One region of the Ruegeria sp. BC1 genome, then DNA from elsewhere that is predicted to be linked to it. Evidence: riboswitches for the same ligand, from Rfam matches in the RefSeq annotation. Region 1 holds a riboswitch; the other holds the start of a gene.
What was found. Region 1 has a riboswitch for cobalamin ahead of ACR0IY_RS05360 (DUF1636 family protein). Riboswitches for the same ligand answer to the same signal wherever they lie in the genome.
Positions count from the first base shown of each region.

Region 2: another riboswitch for cobalamin. It lies ahead of ACR0IY_RS15330 (DUF1636 family protein); the one in region 1 lies ahead of ACR0IY_RS05360 (DUF1636 family protein).

Region 1 is NZ_JBQFUT010000001.1:1,063,436-1,069,255, forward strand. It holds gene ACR0IY_RS05335 (TolC family outer membrane protein) at 1-689, opposite strand, end outside; gene ACR0IY_RS05340 (protein-L-isoaspartate O-methyltransferase family protein) at 786-1,439, opposite strand; tRNA gene ACR0IY_RS05345 (tRNA-Cys) at 1,668-1,741, shown strand; gene ACR0IY_RS05350 (NAD(P)-dependent oxidoreductase) at 1,785-2,741, opposite strand; gene ACR0IY_RS05355 (LysR substrate-binding domain-containing protein) at 2,844-3,728, shown strand; cobalamin riboswitch at 3,799-4,009, shown strand; gene ACR0IY_RS05360 (DUF1636 family protein) at 4,104-4,484, shown strand; gene cobW (cobalamin biosynthesis protein CobW) at 4,481-5,536, shown strand; gene cobN (cobaltochelatase subunit CobN) at 5,540-5,820, shown strand, end outside.
Region 2 is NZ_JBQFUT010000007.1:108,920-114,739, reverse strand. It holds gene ACR0IY_RS15350 (CHASE2 domain-containing protein) at 1-827, shown strand, start outside; gene ACR0IY_RS15345 (FecCD family ABC transporter permease) at 834-1,847, opposite strand; gene ACR0IY_RS15340 (ABC transporter substrate-binding protein) at 1,849-2,796, opposite strand; gene ACR0IY_RS15335 (ABC transporter ATP-binding protein) at 2,815-3,600, opposite strand; gene ACR0IY_RS15330 (DUF1636 family protein) at 3,597-3,884, opposite strand; cobalamin riboswitch at 4,192-4,399, opposite strand; gene ACR0IY_RS15325 (tetratricopeptide repeat protein) at 4,458-5,792, opposite strand.

The sequences.
Region 1 (5,820 bases):
GGGGCCTTCCCGACCGCGTTGACATATTCGGCCTGCGCTTGTGTCAGAAATCCGCGAGCAACCGCCAAGTCAGCTTGCGAACTGGCAAGCTGCGCCTCGGACAGTGCGACGTCAGTGCGCGTAACTTCGCCGACATCAAACCGATCCTGTGACGCCCGGAGTTCTTCTGCCGACACGTCAACGTTGTTCAACCGGATCGAAACGGTCTCTTCCTGCAGCAAGACGTTCAGATAGGCGTTGGCCGCACGAAACAAAACGACCTGTTCAACATCAAGCAGCGTTTGCCGCGTGGACAGTACGGTTTCCTGTGCCGCTTGCTTGCCCAACACGGCAAAGCCGCCGTTGTAAATCAACTGGCTCAGCGTGAGGCCGGTGAAAAAGTTAGAGGGTTCACTCCGAGTGACGCCCGGATTGATCCCGCTAGTGGTCGAGGACCTGCTATAGGCCTGGCTGACTTCAACCGTCCAGTTGACGATCGGACGCAGTGCCGACAGTGCGATGGCAACGTCTTCATCCGCTGCGCGCAGCAACGCGCGGTTCTGCTCCAAAAGACCGCTGGTATTGTACGCTCCGATAAATGCGTCGGTCAGGTTATCAGCCCATACCGCCCGCCCTGGCATTGCACTCAGCGCCAAACCCGCTGTCAGCGCCAATGCCTTAACAATCCCCCGCCCTGTTGATGCACGCATAACGAAATCCTTCTCAAATCAAAATTACGCTGCCCTGAGCGTAGTTTGCGCGTATGTTTTCAACTAATCAAGGCAGCAGAATAATATGCAATCAAACTATAGCGAAAATGCACACTCGGCGGAAAATGCCTGCAAAACCGGCGCATTGGCGTTGAATGCATGACGCCACGTCACCCGATCACCTGATTTATGCCCGATCCGAACGGTTCCAAGCTCTCCGTCCACGAAAAGACAAGCAATGCGTCCATGATCCTTCAATTGCGCGGTCAGCGCTTCGGGCACCTGTTCAACCCCACCCTGAATCATGATGACGTCATAAGGCCCGTGCTCGGTCGCGCCTTGCTCTAGTGGCCCCACATGCACAATCGCGTTGTCGGCGTCTGCTTCCATCAGGATCGTCTGAGCTTCGGACGCCAGGGCCTCATCCTCTTCGACGGCAACAACCAACTGCGCCATACGCGCCGCGACGGCGGTCGAATACCCCAGGGTCGGAGCGATATCCAATACGACCTCGTCATTTGAGATATTCAGCACGTCCAGCATTTTGGCCAACGTCCGCGGCTCCAGAAGACAACGCCCGCCACCGAACTCGATCACACCTTCTGCATAGGCTGCTTCGCGCTGAGAGTCCGGCACGAAATTTTCCCGCTGCACGGTTAGCATTGCATCAATGATAGGAAATTTCGTCACATCAGAGGGCCGGACTTGCGTATCAACCATCGTACGGCGCCGGGTTGCGAAATCAGTCATTGGATCGCTCACTTTAATCCCAAGTATGCCGGGCTTGTGCCACATCCAGACGAAACCGGCAACGGCTCTGGCGATGAAAGTTGCGCCTGAATGCAAGAACTTCGGGCACCGCCGAGATACATCGAGATGCGCGGATCAGGATTTTTACAACCTACCCTCTGGACGCCTTATGCGAAAGGTGTTAAAACGCCTGCCACACCACAGCAAGTATTTGATTTTACTTGAAAAGGCGAGTTGGCGGAGTGGTGACGCAGCGGATTGCAAATCCGTGTACACCGGTTCGATTCCGGTACTCGCCTCCACTCCCCTTAACTGACAGTCGTTCTCAACTGCTCGAGTGTTGCGTCATTCAGCCCCACGTCCTTGGGGGATAACTTCGTAGCCCGGCTCTTCCGGCTCATCGTCCATCATCTCTGTCGGGAACCCGGGTGCCGTGATGTCCAAACCGGTCGCGTCTTCTAACCTTCTGATAATGTTTGGCGAAAGCTCTCGATCGCCGTAGCGGGCAATGCCGTCATCAAAGATATTGATCATCACCGGATTGATTTCCAAAGGCACTCCGGCTCGATCTGCGACCTCCTGAAACAGGCCAATATCCTTTTTGACAAGATCCATTGTGAACGAGATATCGCGAGACCCATTCAGGATGACCTGGCTTTCCGTTTCGTGCACAAAAGAGGTGCCCGACGAGATTTTGATCGCCTCATAAGTCGTGTTGAGGTCCATCCCTGCAGCTTTTGCCGTCACAAGGGCCTCGGCGCAGGTGATCAAGTTCGCTGTGGCCAGATAATTTGTCAGAACCTTCAGAACAGACGCCGATCCCAGATCACCCGTGTGCAAAACCCGCCGCCCCATGGTGGTCAGAAAGGGCAAGATCCTCTCAAAAGTATCCCGGTCACAGCCCGCAAAGATCGAAATATTACCAGTTGCCGCCCGGTGGCACCCGCCGGACACGGGGCAGTCGACGGCAGCGGCTCCACGTTCGATCACCATCGCGCCCAGGCGTTTGACTTCGGCCTCGTCGGTGGTCGACATCTCCATCCAGATTTTGCCCGGACCAACCTCGGGCAGCATTTCCTTCATCACTGCATCCGAAGCGGCAGGTGACGGAAGGCAGGTGATGACCGCATCGCAATCCCGCATCATCTGTGCCGGGTTTTCAGCGGCTTTCGCGCCTTTGGACACAAAATCAGCCACCAGTTCTGGGTTGAGATCATGGACCGTCAGGTCAATTCCGTTCCGCAAGAGCGAGCCCGACAGCTTGCCGCCCACATTTCCCAGACCGATAAATCCGACTTTCATGATTTCCTCCCGACGGATGCTTTTGGGTCGAGTATCTCTGTTGCCTGATAAAAACTAAAGTGAATAATAATGACATTTATGGTCTAAAATTTTTGGTGGTAAATGGACAGGCTTCCAAATCCTACATGGCTGCGCAGCTTTGAATGTGCGGCGCGGCATCTGAATTTCACGACGACAGCGCGCGAACTTGGCCTTACACAGACAGCGGTGTCGCTGCATATCCGGTCGCTCGAGGCAGAACTGGGGCAAAAGCTGTTCACCCGAAACGCGCGACGTCTGGAACTGACCGAACTGGGGCAATCCTATTCGCTGACAGTTCGGCGTGCTCTTGGCGATATCGCGCTATCTACAAACAGCCTGTTCGGCCCTGCCTCTCGCCAGACGTTGACAATCCGAGCGGCAATTTCAACCGCGACCTATTGGGTCGCAGCAGAACTGCCCGATTTTACTGCCCGCCACCCCGACATTCCGGTTCGGTTGGTCTCACACATCTGGAACGACAATATCGCGCCCAACGAAGTGGACGTGGAAATTCGGCTGGGATATGGCGATTGGCCGGGGGTGCGCTCTGAAAAGCTGACTGAAGAAAAGCTGGTTCCGATCTGCAGGGCAGCAGCCGACCAACCTGAACTGAATGCACTGCGCGCCGGCCCTCTGATCCATATTCTCGGGTACGAGGACAATTGGGAACGCTATTTTCAGGCCAATGCCGTTGCGCCCCCAGGCGCTCTGCACCAGCATTCAGTGGATACGTCGGTGGCTGCATTGCAACTTGTGATGGCGGGCGCGGGGTACGCGACGATATTGGAACGGTTTGCAGAAAACGCGATCCGGCAAGGCGCGCCGATAGCAATTGCGGGTCCGGCGATTCCCTTTGCGCAATCGCACTATCTGATCAGCCCTCAGAGTGGCGCTCATCCGACGGCGGCGGCAGGGTTGTTTTGCTCGTGGTTACGGGATCGGTTGGCTGCGAATGCCGCTGATTGACTTTGGCAAGTCGCTTTTCCGATTTGATAGGTTTCTACCTGCCAGTCATGCTTGACAAGCCCCCCGCCCGTGCCGCATGTCCGCTGAGTTGGTGTCCATCTACGGATGGATGAAAAGGGAATGCGTCAACGGTTTTCCGCCAAACGCAGCCGCCCCCGCGACCGTGACCGGAGAGGGTGCCCAAAGCCACTGGCCTGCCAGGCCGGGAAGGCGGGACACCTGCCAGGGCAGACGCTCTGACAACCGCAAGCCGGGAGACCTGCCAGCAGCCGAAGATGTAACCGGGCGGGGTGTTCCGGTGTCGGGTCCATGTCGCAACACGTGGCCCGCATGAAACCCCGTCCCCCGCGAAGAGGATTTGGGGGGATGAGAGACATGACCGAGACTGCACCAGTCGAGCTGCTGGTCTGCACAACGTGCCGCCGCGGGCTGCCTGTCGAGGATGACGCGCTACGGCCCGGCACATTGCTTCACAAAGCGCTTGAACAGGCGGATCTTCCCGAAGGCATCACCCTGAAGGCCGTGGAGTGTTTGTCGAATTGCGATGAGGGCTGTTCTATCGTGCTGCGTGGTGGGCCGGATCGCTGGACCTTTGTCTATGAACACCTCAACGAAACCGACCATGTTGAAACAATTGTCGAAGGTGCCTCCAAGTATCTGGCCACCGAAGATGGCCTGGTCAAATGGCGCGAACGCCCTGAACATTTCCGCAAGAACTGTGCGGCCCGCATTCCCCCGATTGGAGCCCTGAAATGAGCAACCTCGAAAAACTCCCCGTCACTGTGATCACCGGCTTTCTGGGCTCGGGCAAAACCACACTGGTCAAGCACCTGATGCAAAACCCGCAAGGCAAGCGTCTGGCCGTTGTGGTTAACGAGTTCGGCGATGTGGGTGTCGATGGTGACATCCTGAAGTCCTGCGCCATCCCGGATTGCCCAGCGGAAAACATCATGGAACTGGCCAATGGCTGCATCTGCTGCACCGTCGCCGATGATTTCATCCCGACAATCGAGGCGCTGATGGCGCTAGAACCGCGCCCCGATCACATCCTGATCGAAACCTCGGGTCTGGCTCTGCCGAAACCATTGCTGAAGGCGTTCGACTGGCCGGATATCCGCTCGAAAATCACCGTGGACGGTGTTATCGCTCTGGCCGATGCCGAGGCCGTTGCCGCCGGTCGGTATGCTCCGAATGTCGAGGCGGTGGACGCGCAGCGTTTGGCCGATGACTCGATCGACCACGAAACGCCTCTGTCCGAGGTGTTCGAGGATCAGATCTCGTGCGCTGACATCATCCTGTTGACCAAGCCCGATCTGGCTGGTCCGGAAGGCGTGGCCAAAGCCAAAGAGATTATCGCCGCCGAAGCCCCCCGCCCGCTGCCGGTGGTCGAGGTTGCCGAAGGTGCCGTTGACGTCCGTGTGGTTCTGGGTCTGGAGGCCGCCGCCGAGGATGATATGGAGGCGCGCCCCAGCCATCACGACGGCCACCACGACCACGAGCATGACGATTTCGAAAGCATCATCGTCGAATTGCCGGAACAAACTGACCCAGCCCAGCTAGTCGCCAATATTGAACGTCTGGCGAACGAGCTGAACATCCTGCGCGTCAAAGGTTATGCCGCTGTGCAGGGCAAACCCATGCGTCTGTTGGTGCAGGCTGTAGGTGCGCGTGTCCGTCACCAGTACGACCGCCCATGGGAACCGGGCGAAGAACGCCGCTCGCGTCTGGTGGTCATCGCCGAACATGACGACATCAAAGAGGCAGCAATCCGCGATATCCTCGTGGGTGTGACTGAGGCCGCCGAGTAAGCCATGCACGTCGTCTTCCGCGAAAGCCACGGGCTCGAGGAAACCGAGACCCCAACTGATCTGGGCCAGAGCCCGGCGGATTTGGTGGTGCTGTCCTTTTCGGACAGCGACCTCGGCGCTTTCGCGGCGGGTTGGCATCGCGGTGGCGGTGCCGAAGGGCGCATGCCGACGATGCGGCTAGCCAACCTGACAGCGCTGAAACATCCGCTGTCCGTCGACACCTATGTTGAACAGACCCTTGAAGGGGCGAAGGGCATACTGATCCGCCTGATCGGCGGAGTGCC
Region 2 (5,820 bases), on a different contig from region 1:
GTGGCGAAACGCAAGAAATCACCGTGATGTTCTCGGATATCCGGGGGTTTACGCCGCTGTCCGAGTCGGTGTCAGCCACCGATCTTGTCACCTTGCTGAACCAATTGTTTTCCCAAATCGGAGACCGGATTCTGCAAGAGCGGGGGACCATCGATAAGTTTATCGGTGATGCGGTAATGGCATTTTGGAACGCGCCCCTGCCGGTCGAAGATCACCCGTGCCGCGCTGCGCAGGCGGCGTTGCTGATGCGGCAGGCACTGGTGGACTTCAATGCCTCGGACGTGATGCGGGATCGGCCACCGATCGCACTGGCGACAGGATGCGCCACCGGCCAGGCCTGTGTTGGCAACATCGGCTCCAAACGTCGGTTCAACTACACCGTGATCGGTGACGTGGTGAATGTCGCCGCGCGAATCGAACAAAGTTGCCGTCATGTCGACTATGACGTTCTTGTTTCCAACTCGGTTTTCGAAAAAATCAGACAGGATATGGCTGTGCTCGAAGCCGGATACGTGGATCTCAAGGGGCGAACCGAACCAGAACCGGTTTTTGTTTTAGTGGGGGATCAAAATGTGCTGAAGTCGCCCGCATTCCAAAATCTTGAAGCCACCCACAAGAAGTTAATTGCTGCCATCCGAGACCGTCAGCCTCATGCTCTGATCGAACAGATATGCAAGGACTGCGCGGCGCTGTCAGGGCAAATCGAGCCCGGGCTGTCGAGGTTCTTTTCCACCTTGCCCGGCAGGGCAGCAGACTTCCGGTCAGATTTCCAATCAACCCAACTGATGTTCAGCCATCAAAGCCGCAAACGCCAGTCAACGGGCTGAGCACATCTACCGCTGGGTTTTTGCCGTTCGGAACAGCAACAGGAAAACAAACACGGACCCTATGGAAGTGGTGACTATCCCGACCGGCAACTCCTGCGGGGCCAACAGCAACCGGCTGAGGATGTCCGAGCCCGTCAACAATGCCGCGCCCACAATCGCAGCGGTCGGCAACAGCTGGCTGTGCAACGGCCCGGCAATACCGCGGGCAATATGGGGTACCATCAGGCCGACAAAGCCGATCACGCCAGCCACCGAAACAAACACCGCGGTCGCAAGAGCTGCCACAAAGAACATGCTGAACCGCAACCCCTGCACCGGCACACCCAATGTCGAGGCGGTCAGGTCTCCGGTCAGCAAGGCATCAAGCCACCGGCTGCGATAAAGCGAATAAGACAGGACCAGCAGCAACCCGACACAGACCAGCGGGAAGGTTTCCCAACGGGCCAGCCCCAGTCCCCCGAGCATCCAGAAGATAACGGAATGAGCGGCGCGGTTGTCGCCTGCGAAGATCAAGTAGTTGGTGATCGCTGAAAACAGAAACGAGACCGCAAGGCCCGCAAGGATCAGTTTCTCGGGCGCACTTGTGCGCAGCCCGTGCACCAGCGCCAGAACAATCCCGGATGCGACAAGCCCCCCGCAAAACGCAGCCAAAGGCAGGGTCCAGAAGCCCAAGACATCCCCGGTTACAGTGATGACGAATACAGCCCCGGCCGCAGCGCCCGATGACAAACCAAACAGAAACGGGTCGGCCAGATCGTTGCGGGTGGTGGTTTGCAGAACGACGCCAACAATCCCTAACCCGGCACCGATCACTGCCGCGAACAAAGCACGCGGTAGGCGCAGGTCAAACACGATCCGATGCAGCGGTGACATCTCTCCGCTCGACAACCCTGTGCCCAAGGCGATCGCCCTAATCGTTTCGGACAGGGGAATGGAAGTTGTGCCGTAGATCGTCGAAATCAGCAAAAGGGCGGTCAGAACGACCGCCCCCAGCAAAAGTGTCAGGCCAAGTCGGCCCATATCAGTTAATGCCCGGATGCATGGCCTGAACCATTTTCGCGATCGCCTCGATATTTGCCGGTCCCGGCGTCAACTCCTCGTAACGCAGGCCAATCCACCGTTCATTCTTGACGGCGTCGGTCTGGGACATCACCGGGTGTTCCTGCAGGAACTTGAACGTATCTTCTGCGCCATTACCGGTCTGATAGTCGAGCAACACCAGAAATTCCGGGTTTGCAGCAGCCACGGCCTCCCACGAGGTCCGGCCCCAGCTGGTGTCCATGTCATGCGTGACATTTTCGCCCCCTGCGGCGGCGATCATGGCGTCAGGGATCGCGAATTTGCCCGCGGTGAACGGCGCATCCGCCGGACCGTCCAAAAGGAATACGCGGGGTTTGGGCAGGTGGGTTGTCTGCGCCTCAATGGCGGCCAGTTCCTCTTTCCAGCCGGTCACCAGTTCCTCGGCCTTGTCCTCGACATGCATGACTTTGCCCAGTCGCAACACGTCGTCAAACAGCAGATCCATGCTGGCTTCGGGCCGGTTCTTGTCCAGATGCACGCAGCTTTCGGTCAGGATCATGGTCTTGATGCCGAAAGGTTCCAGCGTATCCGGGGTCACGTCGCCGCCCGGTTTCATGCCGTAATACCAGCCAGCAAAGAACAGGTCGGGCTCAACCGCGACCAGATTTTCGACCGTTGGGTATTTCGGTGCAAGCTCGGGGATATCGCCACGCAGCGTGTCAAACTCGGGGCTTGTCTTGTACCAGCCAGTGATGCCCGTCAGACCGACGATCTTGTCCTGCAGACCTAGTGCAAAGGCCATGTCGGTCATGTTCATGTCATGCACAACCAGACGCTCGGGCTGGGTTTCAAACACCAGCGGCTCGCCGCAATTGTCGACTGTAACCTCATGCGCGGACGCGCTGCCTGCCATGGCTGTGACCACCGCCACGGACCAGATGTGTTTCATTTTGAAATATTCCTCTTGTTAGGATGAAACGTTAGTTTTTCGGATATCCAGCGCTGGGATCACGCGGCCTTCGTGGTGAAAGCTCAAGTAATCGACGCCAAACGTGTCGCGTACCCGTTCGGATGTCAGCACCTCGTTCACCGGGCCGAAACCGGTCAGGCGGGCGGACTTCATCAGCGCAACATGGGTTGCGAATTCGGGGATCATCACCAGATCGTGGACAATCATCACAACGGTAATGCCAAGGTCGGCGACCAGTGACAGCATTCGCCCCTTAGCATCCGGGTCCAAGTGATTTGTGGGTTCGTCCAGAAACAGCAGCGACGGATTCTGCGCCAACGCCCGGGCGATATGCGCCCGCTGACGTTCCCCGCCAGACAACACCGTCATACGCTTATTCGCCAGCCCAGAGAGTGCCGTCAGATCCAGAATTCTATCCAGTTCGCGCGAGTGCTCTTGCATGGAGCGATCCGCCCTTATCGGAATCTGCCCAAGGGCAACATAATCCCGCAGCAGCAGCCTGCCATCCGGCAGCTCCTGCTGGCTCACTACTGCAATCGTCCGGGCCCGTTCCGCTGCCGACAGGTTCCGGAGGTTGCGGCCATTGACCAGTACGTCACCCAAAACCAGATCAGCAACCCCGCAGAGTAGATTCATCAAAGTGGTCTTGCCCGCCCCATTGGGCCCGGCAATCGCCAGAATCGAACCCTCATCCAAGTTAAAGGAAGCGCCTTGCAACAGGACGTCACCGTTCAGCGCATAATATTCGAGGTCACGCGCAACAAGAAACGCAGAGGTTGTCATCCCGACTCCTCCAATTGGATACAAGGCAACCGAGAAAGGGTCTTTGAAATCAGCGCGCGCGGTCGCTCGGTGGCATTGGTCCAGCCATCCGCGCTATTTTTATACTGATGAGCAAACTCGGCCAGAGCATCCACATCACGCGAGGTTTGAATGTCGCCGAACAAATACTGCGCTTTGCCGACGGCCTGAAATCCAACCGTCGTTGGCTGCGCGCAACCTGCCATGCAATCGACATTTCGGATCGCAAACTCGTCCGGCAGCCTCTGTGCTAGCGCGCGAGTCATCCATTCGGCGCAATTGCCTCCTTTGCAGGTCGTACAGACAAGTAGGAAGTGTTCAGATTTTTTTGGCATCATGCGTACCGTTTACTTTTGGGTAAAATAGATTGCAATGTTATAACATAACTTCATTAATTTTAACTACTTTCCAGAACGCCGCGCAGCTGCGGGCGTTACAACTGAGGATGAAGTGATCAGCTAGGCCCGACATTGTCCGCTCCGCTTGAAACCAAACGCGGACCGAGGGTGTCAGTCATGTTCACACGTGTCAGACGTGCCATCATTGCCTCCTTCCAGGACGCCCCGTCCTGGGTTGGTTTAACACATGATGGCAGGTCTCCTGACTTGCGGGTCGATGCTTGGCCATCCTTCCCGGTCCCTTGGACCAGTGGTTGTGTGGCGTCGCTCACCGCTTACAGTTGCGGGGGCAGTTACGGACTTGGCGCCAGGAGGCGAACCGCACCGTATTCCCTTTTCATCCCTTGGGCACACCTTCGGGAACCATCTGAAAATCGATGTGCCCCAGATCAATCCATCCGTCAACAAGGAATTGTAGCCGTTTTGCTGATCAGCGTCGCCTTACTGTGCGGGGCCAGACCAACCCAGATCGATAAGTTTATCGATGACTTCCAGGGCATGGCGGTCCTCTCGATGGATACTCTTCAGCATCCGATCTAATGGCGCATCCGGCCATGCGCGCTGCAACTCCTCAAGCTTTGCGCGAGCTTCGCGATCCCGACCCAGGGAAGAAAGCGCAGCGGTAACGTAGGCCAACGAAGGGGCGCTCAGAGGATCACCAAGTTGCTTTGCCTCTTCGAAGCGCTCAATTGTTTTTTTGTATTCGCCTAAATGGAAATGTGCCGCCCCGGATATGTTGCGATTGGCAAATCTCTGATTGCTTGAATCCAGCAGGGAAAATCGATCAGCGGTCTTGATGGCCTCTTCAAATTCCCCCGAAAACAATGCAACCGCCCCCAGGAAATCCAGAACCGCGCCGTCACTCGGATCAAGCTTTGCAGCACGTTGGCCCAGCATCATGGCGTTCTCGTAATCACCATTAGCGAAATACGCCCAGCTTTTCGCCGACTGACTCCAGGCCTGATCCGGGGCCAACCGAACGGCTTCGTTGGCAAAGTCCATTGCGGCCGACGCATAGTCGGATTTGGCGTCCGAAACGGGTGTGATAACTGCCAATGTAGCCAGAGCCTGTGCAGCGCCAGCATATCCGCCGTAATAGTCGGAATCCATCTCGATCACGCGTTCAAACACCGACAGCACAAGCAATTGCCGAGGGCGATCAAAGATCGGGAAAATCATCACCCGCGCCTGCTGGGCCAGATTGAACGCCTGCAACGCGGCCGGAGATTTTTCGTAAATCGCCGCGCGTTGCAACAATTCCGGGGTTTCCCCGTCCGGCACCGCAGAGAGAGGCTGTAGCACTTCTGGACTTTCGGGTATCAGGGCCGTTGTCACAATCGCTCCGGTAATCGCGCCGACCGCAAATGCCCCGATTGACACCCAGACACGTCCGGAACCGACAAACGGGAACCCACTCTCGCGAGCCGGGTGGACGGCCTCAAACCGGGGACGATAGCCGCCACTGTCCAGATGCAGGCGGATGGGATCATCCTTGCCAGCGCCCTCATAGTGCAGCTCCAAAAACTGCCGCAACCGGCGGGCGTCCACGCGCACCACATTCTCGGGGTCTGTGCCTTCTGACGTATCACGGTCATAAACATCCTGCGCAATCGTCTTGCCACGAATGTCCGCGCCCCGCCCGGCCAGCTCTTCATCAACGATATAGCTCAGGAACGCGCGCAGGCGGTCAGCGCCATCTAGATGCGCATCGTTCAGCAACCGGCCAAGTGCTTCGCGTTTCTCATCGTCCGTGGTTTGGTCAATGCGCTGGTTCATATTCCTATTTTTGCAACTAATCGCGCGT